Regions from separate parts of the Weissella thailandensis genome, predicted to be linked through region 1. Evidence: a T-box and tRNA genes for the amino acid it is inferred to sense, from the RefSeq annotation. Region 1 holds a T-box; the other holds one or more tRNA genes.
What was found. The T-box of region 1 lies ahead of thrS (threonine--tRNA ligase). A T-box ahead of a tRNA ligase gene usually reads a tRNA of that ligase, here a tRNA-Thr.
Positions count from the first base shown of each region.

Region 2: it has a tRNA-Thr gene. The T-box ahead of thrS (threonine--tRNA ligase) is inferred to sense a tRNA for this amino acid. The anticodon was not compared.

Region 1 is NZ_CP014332.1:1,552,632-1,560,290, reverse strand. It holds gene mutS (DNA mismatch repair protein MutS) at 1-2,136, shown strand, start outside; gene mutL (DNA mismatch repair endonuclease MutL) at 2,151-4,178, shown strand; gene FOL01_RS07785 (flavodoxin) at 4,207-4,668, shown strand; T-box leader at 4,713-4,915, shown strand; partial or broken gene thrS (threonine--tRNA ligase) at 4,998-6,858, shown strand; gene FOL01_RS07775 (glucosamine-6-phosphate deaminase) at 7,153-7,659, shown strand, end outside.
Region 2 is NZ_CP014332.1:1,846,899-1,854,557, reverse strand. It holds gene FOL01_RS09245 (deoxynucleoside kinase) at 8-661, shown strand; gene serS (serine--tRNA ligase) at 675-1,958, shown strand; tRNA gene FOL01_RS09235 (tRNA-Leu) at 2,255-2,337, shown strand; tRNA gene FOL01_RS09230 (tRNA-Thr) at 2,358-2,430, shown strand; tRNA gene FOL01_RS09225 (tRNA-Gly) at 2,437-2,509, shown strand; tRNA gene FOL01_RS09220 (tRNA-Arg) at 2,541-2,614, shown strand; gene FOL01_RS09215 (CtsR family transcriptional regulator) at 2,759-3,235, shown strand; gene FOL01_RS09210 (ATP-dependent Clp protease ATP-binding subunit) at 3,237-5,732, shown strand; gene rpoB (DNA-directed RNA polymerase subunit beta) at 6,002-7,659, shown strand, end outside.

The DNA of each region.
Region 1 (7,659 bases):
GTTGTCACAGCAGATGAATTACCAAGTGATTTACAGGCTAGTTTAACTAACCTAGGTATCTTGGTTTCTAAAATTGATCAACAAACTGATGAACATGCGGAAATTGCCTTTTTGATACAGAACCTGACAAAAACGGCCCATAAAACGGCTGCCGATACGTTATTAAAATATTTGTTTGAGACGCAAAAGCGCTCATTGGATCATTTGCAGCAAGCGACGGCATACGAAGTTGCGCAATATTTAAAAATGGATCGGCATTCACGTGCTAATTTGGAATTAACCGTTAATTTACGGACGCAACAACGGTCAGGAACACTATTATGGTTATTAGACGAAACGAAGACCGCCATGGGTGGTCGAGCCCTCAAACAATGGTTGGAACAACCATTGTTAGATGCTGACTTATTGACCCAACGTTATGATAAGATTGGTGAACTAATTAAGGACTTCTTTGGTCGTGCAGCGCTACAAGAAGCACTACAAGCCGTATATGATTTAGAGCGACTAGCAGGTCGCGTTGCTTATGGGACTGCTAATGGTCGTGATTTATTGCAATTACGTAATTCATTACGCCAGGTTCCGGAAATATTAGCGATTCTAGGAGACTTGGATCCCGCAATATTTGGCCAACTCCATGCGCAAATTGATCCTGTGGCTGACATTGAAACATTGATCAGTGATGCCATTACAGATGAGCCACCAATTTCTGTGACTGATGGTGGCGTCATTCGTGCGGGCTATGATGAGCAATTAGATAGCTACCGAGATATTATGACAAACGGTAAGACCTGGTTGGCTGAATTAGAAGCACATGAACGTGAAGCGACGGGTATTAATTCACTAAAGATTGGTTTTAACAAAGTCTTTGGCTATTATATTGAAGTCACTAAAGCCAATATTTCAAAGCTGGATCCGGAACGATATACACGTAAACAAACGTTAGTTAATGCTGAACGCTTTATTACACCTGAGTTAAAAGAACGTGAACAATTGATTCTAGAAGCAGAATCAAAGTCAAGTGAACTGGAATATCAATTATTTGCTAAAGTTCGCGGTATTATCAAAGAGAATATTCAGCGTATACAAGGATTAGCAGCTCATTTAGCACAATTAGATGTCTTACAATCGTTAGCTACTGTCGCTGAAAAGTATCATTTTGTACGGCCAACATTGACTGATGAACAAACGATTGCGATAAAAGAAGGTCGTCATCCGGTGGTGGAAAAAGTGTTAGGACACCAATCTTACGTGGCTAATGATGTTGATATGCAACCGAGTGATACGATTTTATTGATTACTGGTCCGAATATGTCTGGTAAGTCTACTTATATGCGGCAACTAGCTTTGATCGTTATCATGGCTCAAATTGGTTCGTTCGTGCCAGCTGAAGAAGCTACCTTACCAGTTTTTGATCAAATTTTTACCCGTATTGGAGCAGCTGATGATTTGATTTCAGGAAATTCAACGTTTATGGTTGAAATGGCTGAGGCCAATACGGCGCTACAAAATGCAACAAAGCATTCATTAATTTTGTTTGACGAACTAGGACGTGGAACCGCTACGTATGATGGGATGGCGTTAGCGCAAGCAATTATTGAGTATGTTCATCAACATACGCAAGCGAAGACGTTATTCTCGACCCATTATCATGAATTAACAGCGTTGGCAGATGAATTGACCGCACTACGTAATGTACATGTTGGGGCAAACGAAGAAAACGGCGAATTGATTTTTTCACATAAAGTGTTACCAGGCCCAGCTGACCAAAGTTATGGTATCAATGTTGCCAAGTTGGCCGGGTTACCAGAAAGTTTAATTGATCGCGCAGCTAAGATTTTGGCAAATTTGGAAACGCAAGATGTATCATTAAAGACAGCGCCGATGCAAGCGACGCAACTGGCTGATACTGTTACCACTATGGCAACGACTGACACGTCAGCAACCGACACACCAATTGAGCAAGCACAAGTAACAGAAACACAAGCGGATGCACAATTATCTTTGTTTGATTTACCCGATCCAATCGATCCGGCGACGAAACAAGTTGTTGAGGAATTAAAGAATACTAATGTTGCAGGTATGACACCATTAGAAGCGTTGATGAAACTAAATGAGTGGCAACAAACAATACAATAAGTGAGGTAGAATGTATGGCTGAAATTCATGAATTATCGGAACTCCTTGCCAATCAAATTGCGGCTGGTGAGGTAATTGAACGGCCAGGTTCTGTTGTCAAAGAATTGGTAGAGAACGCTTTGGATGCGCATGCCACTCAAATTGATATTTTAGTTGAAGAAGCAGGTGTTAAATCGATTCGGGTTATTGATAATGGGGAAGGTATTCCTACTAATCAAGTGGCTCAGGCTTTTTTACGACATGCAACGTCAAAAATTAGTTCGCGACAAGATTTATTTCGTGTGCACTCATTAGGATTCCGTGGTGAGGCTTTGCCATCCATTGCGTCTGTGGCAGATGTGACGTTACAAACAGCTACTGATGATGCGCAACAAGGTGCCCAGGTACACTATCAGGGTGGGAAACTAATTACTGAAACGGGGACTAATGCACGCCGAGGAACAGACATTACTGTGTCAGATTTGTTTTTTAACACGCCGGCGCGCTTAAAATATTTGAAATCTCAAGCAACGGAATTATCGCAGATTGTTGATGTGATCAACCGCTTAGCAATGAGTTACCCTGATGTTGCTTTTCACTTAGTGCATAATGGTAAAGAGTTATTGCAGACAGCGGGTAATGGTAACTTACAACAAGTTATTGCCAGTGTGTACGGTGTCCAGCAAGCCCGTAAAATGTTGGCTGTTAACACGCATGACAATGATTTTGAAATCAATGGCTTTGTTTCTTTACCAGAGTTAACACGTTCTAATCGTTCATATATTTCAATCTTAATCAATGGTCGTTTTGTCAAAAATTATAATTTGAGTAAGGCCATTGTTAAAGGTTATGGATCGAAATTAATGGTGGGACGTTTTCCAATTGCTGTCTTACAGATTAAAATGGATCCACTATTAGTTGATGTGAATGTTCATCCCCAAAAACACGAGGTTCGTCTATCAAAAGAGCCCCAGTTAATGGCTTTGATTGAAGAAATGATTGTGCAGCGTTTTATTAACGAAAATCTGATACCGGATGCTTATGAGAATTACCTGCAAGGCCAACAAGCGAATCACGTTGAGCCAGAACATGATAATGATCGATTTATGACCCAGTTACGGGAAGCTTCAGTAACTTTTCATTCTGATGCTGATCAGCAGCCGCAGGACAGTCACCATGAGAACAATGAAGTGTTAGAAACACCAACAGCTAATCAATCGGATTTAATGCTAACGCAATCGAAAAATGATGAAGTTGTGCCAGTTATTGTCACAAAATCGGCAGATTTATCAGAAAAATCTGTAAAAGATTTTGTGGCCAAGTATTCGGATAGCCAAGACGTTCAGCCATTTACGGAAATGGCTAACCCGGTAGCTGCAGAAGATGTGACGTTAACGTGGTCAGATACGGAAGTGGCTGACGACCAGCGGCAGGATAAACCATTTCCTGATTTGCAATATATTGGTCAAATGCATGGTACCTTTTTATTTGCTCAATCACCAGATGGTTTTTATATTGTTGACCAACATGCTGCCCAAGAGCGAATTAAATATGAATATTATCGTGAAGAGATTAGCCAGGTCGGCCTGGAAAGTCAAAAATTGTTAGTACCGATTGTATTGAACTATCCCAAAATAGATATTTTAAAAATACAGGCACATGAAACGCAATTGGAACAGGTCGGTTTGTATTTGGAATCATTTGGCGAGGATGCTTTAATTGTCCGTGAACATCCAGGTTGGATGGTGAAGGGTCAAGAAGAAGCGACTATCCGTGAAATGATTGATTGGTTACTTCGTGATGGTAATATTACAACAAAAGATTTTCGTGAAAAAACAGCCATTATGATGTCATGTAAACGATCAATTAAAGCCAATTGGGCATTGAATGATTATGAAGCTCGTGGCTTGTTGAAGCAACTGGCACAGGCTAAAAATCCTTATAATTGTCCACATGGTCGACCGGTCTTAGTATCATTTACGAACACAGATATGGAAAAAATGTTTAAGCGAATTCAAGATTCTCATGAATCATGGGTTGAATACGATAATCATCCATTTTAATTTAATAGATAAGTAAGGGGAAAGATAAATGCAAGCAAAAGTTTATTTTGCAACGATTACGGGTAATAACGAAGATGTGGCCGATGTGATTGTTGAGACATTTCAAAATGAATCAGTTGAAGTCACTAAGGAAGATATCCAATTAGTTGATCCTCAGGATATTTCAAGCACAGATACAGATATTGTTGTCGTGGTACCATACACCTTTGATAAGGGATCATTACCTGATGAAGCATTGGATTTTTATGAAGACTTAGTTGATACAGATCTTAGCGGCATCGTTTACGGTGTATCAGGATCAGGTGACGATTTCTATGGTGATGATTTTGCGGTTGCCATTGATAAATTTGAACAACAATTTGAAAAAACTGGTGCCGTTAAAGGTGCTGAGGGTGTGAAGGTTAATTTGAGTCCTGATGCAACGGCTACTAAGGCATTACAGGCCTTTACAAAGCAACTCATTGTAACAGCTGACGAGCAAGCAAAATAAAACCCTTTTATTTTTAAACTTTTCAGGTATAATAATAGTCGAATATAAAAACGTTGAAGAAAACATGTCGTTTGACAGGTTATGTTAATAGAGAGCCAACGGTGGTGTGAGTTGGTAACATAGGTCAGACGGTACTATTTCCGAGTGTGCTGTGATATAAACGGCAACGTTTCCCGCGTTAAGGGATGAGAGTGTAACAGTTTTACTGTTATAAATTCGGGTGGTACCGTGTATAAGCGCCCCGTTATCAGATAAATTCTGATAATGGGACGCTTTTTGTTTTATTCCGATGTGATTTAATCGACAACAGATATTAAGGAGAAATAATTATGGCAGATGTACAAATTACATTTCCAGATGGTGCAGAAAAAACATTTTCAGTTGATACGACACCATTAGAAATTGCAAAAAGTATTTCAACATCATTAGCTAAAAAGGCCGTTTCTGGAAAGTTAAACGGTGAATATGTTGGTATGCATGATGCAATCAAAGAGAGTGGTGATTTTGAATTAATTACAAAAGATGATGAAGAAGCTCTACAATTACTTCGTCATTCCGTGTCACATTTATTGGCACAAGCTTTGAATCGTCTTTACCCAGACCAGATTCATTATGGGGTCGGACCATTTATTTCTAATGGTTTCTATTACGATACTGATAAGGTTGAAGGAAACCAAATTTCAGTTGAACAATTTCCTGAAATTGAAAAGATGATGAAGCGGATCGTTAAAGAGAACTTACCAATTGTATCTCGCGAGATTACCCGCGATGAAGCTTTGGATATGTTCAAGAATGATCCATATAAAATTGAATTAATTAATGATTTACCTGCTGATGAGCACATTTCAATTGCTGTTCAAGGTGAACATGTTGAGTTGGACCGTGGTGGTTTAGTGCCATCAACAGGTTGGATCAAGCACTTTAAGTTGACATCTGTTGCTGGTGCTTACTGGCGTGGTAAGTCATCTAATCCAATGCTACAGCGTATTTACGGAACCGCATTTTGGAATGCCGATGAGTTGGATGCTGAAATGAAGCGCCGTGCTGAAGCTAAAGAACGTGACCATCGTAAGATTGGTGCCGATCAAGACCTATTCTTTACCTCACAAGAAGTTGGTTCAGGTTTAGCCGTATGGATGCCTAATGGTGCTGCCATTCGTCGTACATTAGAGCGTTATATTGTTGACCGTGAAGTACAAGACGGTTATCAACATGTTTATACGCCAGTTTTGTCAAATCTAAACCTATATAAGCAATCTGGTCACTGGGATCATTATCGTGATGATATGTTCCCACCAATGGATATGGGCGATGGTGAATTCTTGGAATTGCGTCCAATGAACTGTCCATCACATATCATGGTCTACAAGCACCAACAACGTTCATACCGTGATTTGCCATTCCGTGTTGCTGAGCTTGGTATGATGCACCGTTATGAAAAGTCAGGAGCGTTGACTGGTTTGTCACGTGTCCGTGAAATGACATTGAATGATGGTCACACTTTTGTGATGCTTGACCAAATTGAGGATGAATTTAAGAAGATTTTGCAGTTGATGGTCGATGTTTACAAAGACTTTGATATCACTGATTACCGTTTCCGTTTGTCATACCGTGATCCTAAGAATACTGAGAAGTATTTTGATGATGACGATATGTGGGAGAAAGCACAGCGCATGTTGAAGGGTGCCATGGATGACATGGGCTTGGCATACTTTGAGGCCGAAGGTGAAGCGGCATTCTACGGTCCAAAGTTGGATGTACAAATCAAGACAGCCTTGGGTGGTGAAGAAACACTATCAACCATTCAGCTGGACTTCCTATTACCAGAGCGTTTTGATGTGACTTATGTTGGTTCAGATGGTGAGTTACACCGTCCAGTTATGATCCACCGTGGTATTATTTCAACGATGGAGCGCTTTACTGCCTACCTAACTGAGATGTATAAGGGAGCCTTCCCAACATGGTTAGCTCCTCATCAAGTACGTATTATCCCAGTTAACCGTGAGGCCCATGGTGAGTTCGCACAACAATTGACGGACCGTTTGGTTAAGCAAGGTATTCGTGCTGAATATGATGGCCGCAATGAGAAGTTAGGTTACTTGATTCGTAACGCACAATCATTGAAGATTCCATATACGCTAGTTATTGGTGATGAGGAAGTTTCAAATGATACGGTTACGATTCGTCGATTCGGTTCACGTGATACTAATGTTAAGTCTGTTGATCAATTTGAGAAAGACTTACTTGCAGATATTGCTAACCATTCACGCGCATTGGATACGCTTGAAAAAGCCGTTAAGGGTGAATAGACCTATTATTCATCATGAATAAATTTTAAATATAATGAAGTTGGGACAGTTTATTTTGTCTCAGCTTTTTTATTATGCGTGTGTTGAGGAATAGTGATGAATCGTTTTGATTGCAATTTTATTGTGAATGGTATATTATTGGTCTATACCAAAACGTTATAGATGGAGTGTAATCATGAAAATTATTGAAGTAAAAGATCAACAAGCAGGTGGTCAAGCTGGGTTTGATATTTTCAAACAAGCATTAGCAGATAAAGCACAAGTGTTTGGGTTAGCAACCGGTTCATCACCCATTTCAATTTATCAAGCATTAACAGCTAGCGATGTTGATTTTTCAGACAAAATTTCAATTAATTTAGATGAATATCAAGGACTAGCAGGGACACATGACCAGAGCTATCGTTACTTTATGAATCAAAATCTATTCAATGCGAAGCCATTTAAAGAAAGTTATGTTCCTAATGGGTTAGCTGATGATATTGCGGCGGAAACTGTGCGTTATGATAAAGTCATCGCTAACCACCCCATTGATTTGCAATTATTGGGATTAGGTCAAAACGGGCATATTGGGTTTAATGAACCAGGAACGTCATTTGATAGTCAAACACATGCTGTCGACTTAACACCATCAACAATTGCAGCCAATGCACGTTTTTTTGCCAATGAAGATGATGTGCCTCGC
Region 2 (7,659 bases), 290 kb from region 1:
CAACAGGATGATCGTACTATCGGGAACTATTGGTGCTGGGAAGACCAGCTTAACAACGATGCTCGCAGAACATTTAGGAAGCGAAGCCTTATACGAATCCGTTGATGACAATCCTATTCTGCCATTGTTTTATGAGGACCCAAAACGTTACGGATTCTTGTTGCAAAATTATTTTTTGAATAAGCGTTTGGATAACATCAAAGATGCACAAGGTAGTCAATTAAACGTGATTGATCGATCTATCTTTGAAGATTTGTTGTTATTCAAGTTAAATGCAGACTTAGATAGAGCAACGCAAACTGAAGTGCAAATTTATGGTGATTTGTTAAATAACATTATGGAGCAAGTCGACTTTTCAGATGAAGCCATTGTCAAAACACCGGATTTGTTGATTTATATTCATGTTAGTTTTGATACGATGCTAGAACGTATTAAAAAGCGTGGACGTGATTATGAACAAATAGCCAATGATCCATCATTGTACGACTATTATAAGAGTTTGAATGAACGCTATGTGGCTTGGTTTGATGCTTATGACCGGTCCCCAAAGTTAAGTATTGATGGTGACCAATATGATTTTGTGGCTGATGAGTCAGCAGCAAAAAAAGTATTAGCATTAATTGACCAAAAAATTAGTGAATTGGGCTTACAGGGTGAATAGGAGAGTAAATGTTATGTTAGATATGAAGCTAATTCGTCATGAGACGGAACAAGTAAAAGAACGTTTAGCAACGCGTGGGGTTGCTCCGGAAGAAGTTGATGCATTGGTAGCCGATGATGCGAAGCGTCGTGAGCTATTAGTCCAAACTGAAGAACTAAAAGCACGTCGTAATACTGTGTCAGATCAAATTGGTCTTAAGAAGCGCCAAAAGGAAGATGCTAGTGACGTGATTGCTGAGATGCAACAAGTTTCAGCTACAATTAAAGAACTGGATGAACAGGTCACAGTGTTAGACAAGCAAATTAAAGATCGTGCCTTGCACTTCCCAAATTTGCCAAATGAGACGATCCCCGTTGGACCAGATGAGGACTCAAACCGTGAAGAGCGCAAGTGGGGTGAAATTCCTAGCTTTGACTTTACACCAAAAGCCCATTTTGAAATTGGTGAAGACTTAGGTATTTTGGATTTTGAACGTGGTGCCAAAGTATCTGGTGCGCGCTTTGTTTATTATGTTGGTCAAGGGGCCCGTTTAGAGCGAGCAGTTTATAACTTTATGCTTGATGAACATCAAAAAGAAGGTTATAAGGAAATGATCACGCCTTACCTTGTTAAAAATGAAGCAATGTATGGTACGGGACAATATCCAAAGTTTATGGATGATGCTTATCGTGTCGGTACTAATGACGATATGACCTTGATTCCTACGGCTGAAGTGCCTTTGACTAACTATTTCCGTGAAGAAGTTATTGACGCTGATAAATTACCTTATAGCGTGACTGCTTTATCACCAGCATTCCGTCAAGAAGCTGGTTCAGCTGGACGTGATACGCGTGGTTTGATTCGTATGCACCAATTCAATAAAGTTGAAATGGTAAAATTCACTAAGCAAGAAGATTCATATCAAGCATTAGAAGATATGACGGTCAATGCAGAAAGCTTGTTGAAAAAGTTGAACTTACCATACCACGTTATTACCCTATCAACAGGAGACATGGGCTTCTCAGCAGCTAAAACATATGATGTGGAAGTTTGGATGCCACAACAAGATATTTATCGTGAGATTTCTTCTGTATCAAATACGGAAGCTTTCCAGGCTCGTCGTGCACGTATTCAATATCGTGATGAAAACGGTAAGCTGCAATTTGCCCACACCTTAAATGGATCTGGTTTGGCCGTTGGTCGTACGGTTGCTGCAATCTTAGAAAACTACCAAAATCAAGATGGTACAGTGACGATTCCAGAAGTTTTGCGCCCATACTTTGGTGCTGATAAGATCGTGTCTGAAGATTCTTTGTAATTAATAACAGTTGAACGTAGAGAGATTGAGACAGAATAAATGTCCCAATCTCTTTTTTAAATGCATTAACAATAATTCTATAAATTATGTAGCATAAACGCGTTATAACAGATTATAACTAAAAAAGAGTTGCAAGAAGTGATAAAACCTAGTATTATATATCAAGTAGTAAGTTGTTGTTAGTCATAGCGCACTAACCACAAAGTGTAAAAGATCTGAAAAAGTGTTGACACTTGTTCATAGATTGGATATACTATAAAAGTTGTCTCGAGTGTTTCACTCGTTAGACGTCTGTTGCGGATGTGGCGGAACTGGCAGACGCGCTGGATTTAGGTTCCAGTGCCCCTAGGGCGTGCAGGTTCGATTCCTGTCATCCGTATATCGATTATCGATACAGAAGCCGACTTAGCTCAGCTGGCAGAGCGCTTCACTAGTAATGAAGAGGTCGCTGGTTCGAATCCAGTAGTCGGCATCCCATGCGAACATAGTTCAGCTGGTAGAACGCTACCTTGCCATGGTAGAGGTCGCGGGTCCGAATCCCGTTGTTCGCTTTCTTCCAATTTGGGAAGTTTTAAATAATATGCACCTATAGCGCAACTGGATAGAGTGTCTGACTACGAATCAGAAGGTTGAAGGTTCGAATCCTTCTAGGTGCATCAATTAAAGAGGTTGAGACAAGACTTGTCTCAACCTCTTTTTATGCCAAATTCACATTTTTTAAAAAAGATGTGAATGTTTAGTGGCATTGACTTGCAATGCGTTTTATAATTATGTCAATATTGGTCAAGGGGGTGAAGGACATGGCTGATTCAAATATGTCGGATAATATTGAGGCATACTTGAAACAAATTTTACAGCAGGCGAATGAAGTTGAAATTCGTCGGGCTGAAATTGCCCGCCGCTTTAACGTCGTGCCATCACAGATTAATTATGTTATTAAAACACGATTTGGTGCTGAAAATGGTTATTTGGTAGAATCAAAGCGTGGCGGTGGTGGCTATATTCGTATTGTAAAAATGGCATTACGAACAGAGCCTGATCTCATTGACGAAATGAGACAGAGTCTCCCTGAGATTGTTAGCTTTAGAACAGCAACAGCCGTGATATCTAGCTTGTATCGAGAAAAGATTTTGACGCAACGTGAAGGTGAGCTCCTTTTAACAATGTTATCGAAGGAAGCGTTAGCCGTTGGTGACGTAGCGATACAAGATCAACTACGAGCAAGATTATTACAGCAATTATTGAACCGTTTACGGTTTGAAAGTGAGCGTGATTAATATGGATAATCAATATACACCGAGTGCAAAAAACGTTTTAGTCGTTGCACAGGAACAAGCAAAATATTTTAAACATCAAGCCGTTGGTACTGAGCATTTGTTACTTGCTTTAGCAATCGAAAAAGAAGGTATTGCTAGCAAGGTTATGCAACAATTCAATGTGGTTGATGATGACATTAAAAGTCAAATTGAACAATTTACGGGTTATGGTACATTATCTCGTGCTGAAAAAGAATCTTATTTACCTTATTCACCAAAGGCAGCTGAGATACTACGTCTAGCAAACGAGAGTGCTGTAAAATTGCATCAAGAGCGTACAGGAACTGAGCATTTGCTATTGGCCTTATTATCGGATGAAACGATTTTTTCATCGCGTATTTTGATCAATTTAGGGGTGAACCCACAAGAAATGCGCCGAGCTATTTTACGTAAACTAGGTGTTAGTGAAGCGCCTAAGCGACGTGACCCTCGTCGTAAGCGTAGCAACCAAGCTCAGCAAACTGAAGGAACACCAACTTTGGATGCCTTAGCACGTGACTTGACCCAATTAGCGCGTGATAAGAAAATGGATCCAGTTGTTGGCCGTGAGACCGAAGTTAAGCGGGTCATCCAAATTCTGTCACGCCGTACAAAAAACAACCCAGTTTTGATTGGTGAGCCAGGTGTTGGTAAAACAGCGATTGCTGAAGGACTGGCACAAAAAATTATTGCTGGTGATGTACCATCAGATATGACACAAAAGCGCTTGATGATGCTGGATATGGGATCATTGGTCGCGGGTACAAAATACCGTGGTGAATTTGAAGATCGTTTGAAAAAGGTGATTGATGAAATTCAGCACGATGGCCAAGTTATCTTGTTTATTGATGAGTTACATACGCTGATTGGAGCAGGTGGTGCGGAAGGTGCCATTGATGCATCGAATATTTTGAAACCAGCTTTGGCTCGTGGTGAATTGCAAACGATTGGTGCAACAACACTAAATGAGTATCAAAAATATATCGAAACAGATGCAGCCCTTGAGCGTCGTTTTGCCCAGGTTGGCGTTAATGAACCAACGCAGGCCGATGCTATCGTAATTCTAAAGGGATTAAAGGATCGTTACGAAAAGCATCATCAAGTAGCTATTCCTGATGAAACGATTATTGAAGCGGTTAAACTTTCAGAGCGGTATGTCACGGAACGCTACCTACCTGATAAGGCCATTGATATTATGGATGAAGCAGCAGCTAAGGTACGAATTGACCGAGTTGGTCATGAAACACCATTAGCAAAACAGCAAGAGAAGTTAGCGACGTTGCGTCAAGAAAAAGATGCGGCCATTGAACGCTTAGACTTTGAGTTAGCTGCAGAATTGCGTAAGAAAGAGATGAGTCAAAAGCGACGTATTGATAAACAACTAGATGCACAGGCTGATAGTGATGGTGATACTCAAGCAAAGTATGACTTGGTACTTTCGTTGCATGATATTGCCGAGGTCGTTTCTGAGCAAACTGGTGTGCCAGTAACACAAATGGAAAAGTCTGAAAAAGATCGCTTGATCAATTTGGAAAAGGTGCTGCATGATCGCGTTGTTGGCCAAGATGAAGCAGTTTCAGCCATCGCACGTTCAATTCGCCGGGCGCGTTCAGGCTTGAAAGATCCTAAACGACCAATTGGTACCTTCTTGTTCTTAGGACCGACCGGAACTGGTAAAACTGAATTAGCGAAGGCTTTAGCTGAAGCAATGTTTGGCTCAGAAGATAATATGATTCGTGTTGATATGTCAGAATACCGTGAAGCTTATTCAGCTAGCCGTTTGGTTGGATCAGCACCTGGCTACGTTGGTTATGAGGAAGGTGGCCAGCTAACTGAAAAAGTTCGTCGTCAACCATACTCAGTCGTATTGCTTGATGAGGCCGAAAAAGCACATCCAGATATCTACAATTTGATGCTGCAGGTCTTTGACGATGGTTTCTTAACGGACTCTAAGGGTCGTAAGGTCGACTTTAGGAATACGATTATTATCATGACGTCAAATCTTGGTGCAACTCGTCTACGTGATGAAAAGTCAGTTGGATTCGGCGCTGTTGATAAGATGTCTGACTATAATGCAATGCGTGATACGATTATGCAGACAGTTAAGGAAACTTTCCGCCCTGAGTTTATCAACCGTTTGGATGAAGTTGTGGTCTTCCATTCATTGAATAAGGATGAACTTCACCAAATTGTTAAGTTGATGTCAAAGTCAGTTCTGCAACGTATTGGTGAACAAGGATTCAAGGTTAAAATTACGCCAGCGGCAATTGATGTGATTGCCAAAGCTGGCTTTGATCCAGAATATGGTGCGCGTCCAATTAGACGAGCATTGCAGTCGAAGATTGAAGATGCATTATCTGAAGAATTGTTAACTGGTAAGGTTACGGTTAACGATCAAGTGACGATTGGTGCTAAGAGTGGTGAGATCAATATCACGGTAAAACAACCCAAAAAAGACGTTGAAACCGTCACTGGATAAATAATTAAAAAGTAAGCGTTGACAAGATTTGTTTTTCTTGCTAATGCTTACTTTTTCTTGTATACTTATCATTAGTTTAATTGTGTATAAGACAACGGCTGATAGGAAATATTGTCCCTGGAAGCCTGCATATTAACGACAAGAGCGTTTTCAGGTATGGGGATGCTGTTGTCTTTTTTGCACTTAAAAACCAGTAAAAATCAGAAATTGTTAACAAACTGTAATATAACTGGGTGCACAGTTGGCCAATTCAAAGCGAGGTGGAAAACTTGGTAGGAACGCTTGTAAAGTATGGTAAACACCGTGTTCGTCGTAGTTATGCACGAATCAAGGAAGTTCTTGATTTGCCTAACTTGATCGAAATTCAAACGGACTCATACAACTGGTTCTTGGATGAAGGATTACGTGAAATGTTTATGGACATTTTGCCAATTGAGGATTTCCAAGGTAAGTTGTCTCTAGAATTTGTGGACTATAAGCTCATGGAGCCAAAGTACACAGTAGAAGAAGCTCGTAACCATGATGCTAATTATTCAGCACCATTGCACGTTACGTTGCGCTTAACCAATCAGGAAACTGGTGAAATCAAATCACAAGACGTGTTCTTTGGTGATTTCCCATTAATGACACCAGCAGGAACATTTATTATTAATGGTGCTGAACGTGTTATTGTCTCACAATTAGTACGTTCTCCTGGTGTGTACTACAATGAAGAATTAGATAAGAACGGACGCCCAAATTACGGTACGACATTCATCCCAAGTCGTGGTGCTTGGTTGGAATTTGAAACAGATGCTAAGGGTCTTAGCTATGTTCGTATTGACCGTACTCGTAAGTTACCAATCACAGAGTTGGTACGTGCATTGGGTTACGGATCAGATTCAGAAATCCTACAAATGTTAGGTGATCAATATGATTCTATTTCATTAACCTTGGATAAAGATGTGCATAAGGACATCGAGGATTCACGAGTTGAAGAGTCTTTGAAGGATATCTACGAACGTTTACGTCCGGGAGAACCTAAGACAGCGGATTCAGCACGTGCCTTGTTGACTGCACGTTTCTTCGATCCAAAGCGTTATGATTTGGCACCAGTTGGTCGTTACAAGATCAACAAAAAGTTATCACTAAAGTCACGCTTGATGGGTTGGACTTTGGGTGAGACTTTGGCTGATCCAGATACAGGTGAGATTATTGCCGAAAGGGGTACAGTCATTGACAAGAAGGTTATGTCAGCATTGTCTCCTTACTTGGATCGTGAAGATTTCAAGCGGACAACTTTCACACCTTCTGATGATGCAGTTGTTACTGAACCAATGGTTTTGCAAACAATCTTGGTTGAGAATCCAGAAGATCCTGAAAAGACACTACCAATTATTGGTAATGGTCAATTCGATCCAGCTATTCGTACAGTAAAGCCAGCTGATATTATCGCTGGTATGAACTACTTCTTGAATTTGCCATTGGGCGTTGGTGTTACTGACGATATTGACCACTTGGGTAATCGTCGTATCCGCCGTGTTGGTGAGTTGCTACAAAATACATTCCGTATTGGTTTGAGCCGTATGGAACGTGTTGTTCGTGAGCGTATGTCAATTCAAGATCCAGATACTGTGACACCACAACAATTGATTAACATTCGTCCAGTTGTTGCCGCTGTTAAGGAATTCTTTGGTTCATCACAATTGTCACAATTCATGGATCAAACAAACCCATTGGGTGAGTTAACTAACAAGCGTCGTTTGTCAGCTTTAGGACCTGGTGGATTGACTCGTGACCGTGCCGGATATGAAGTTCGAGACGTTCACTATACTCACTATGGACGTATGGACCCTATCGAAACACCCGAAGGTCCTAACATTGGTTTGATTAACTCATTGGCTACGTATGGACGTGTTAATAAGTATGGATTTATTGAAACACCATA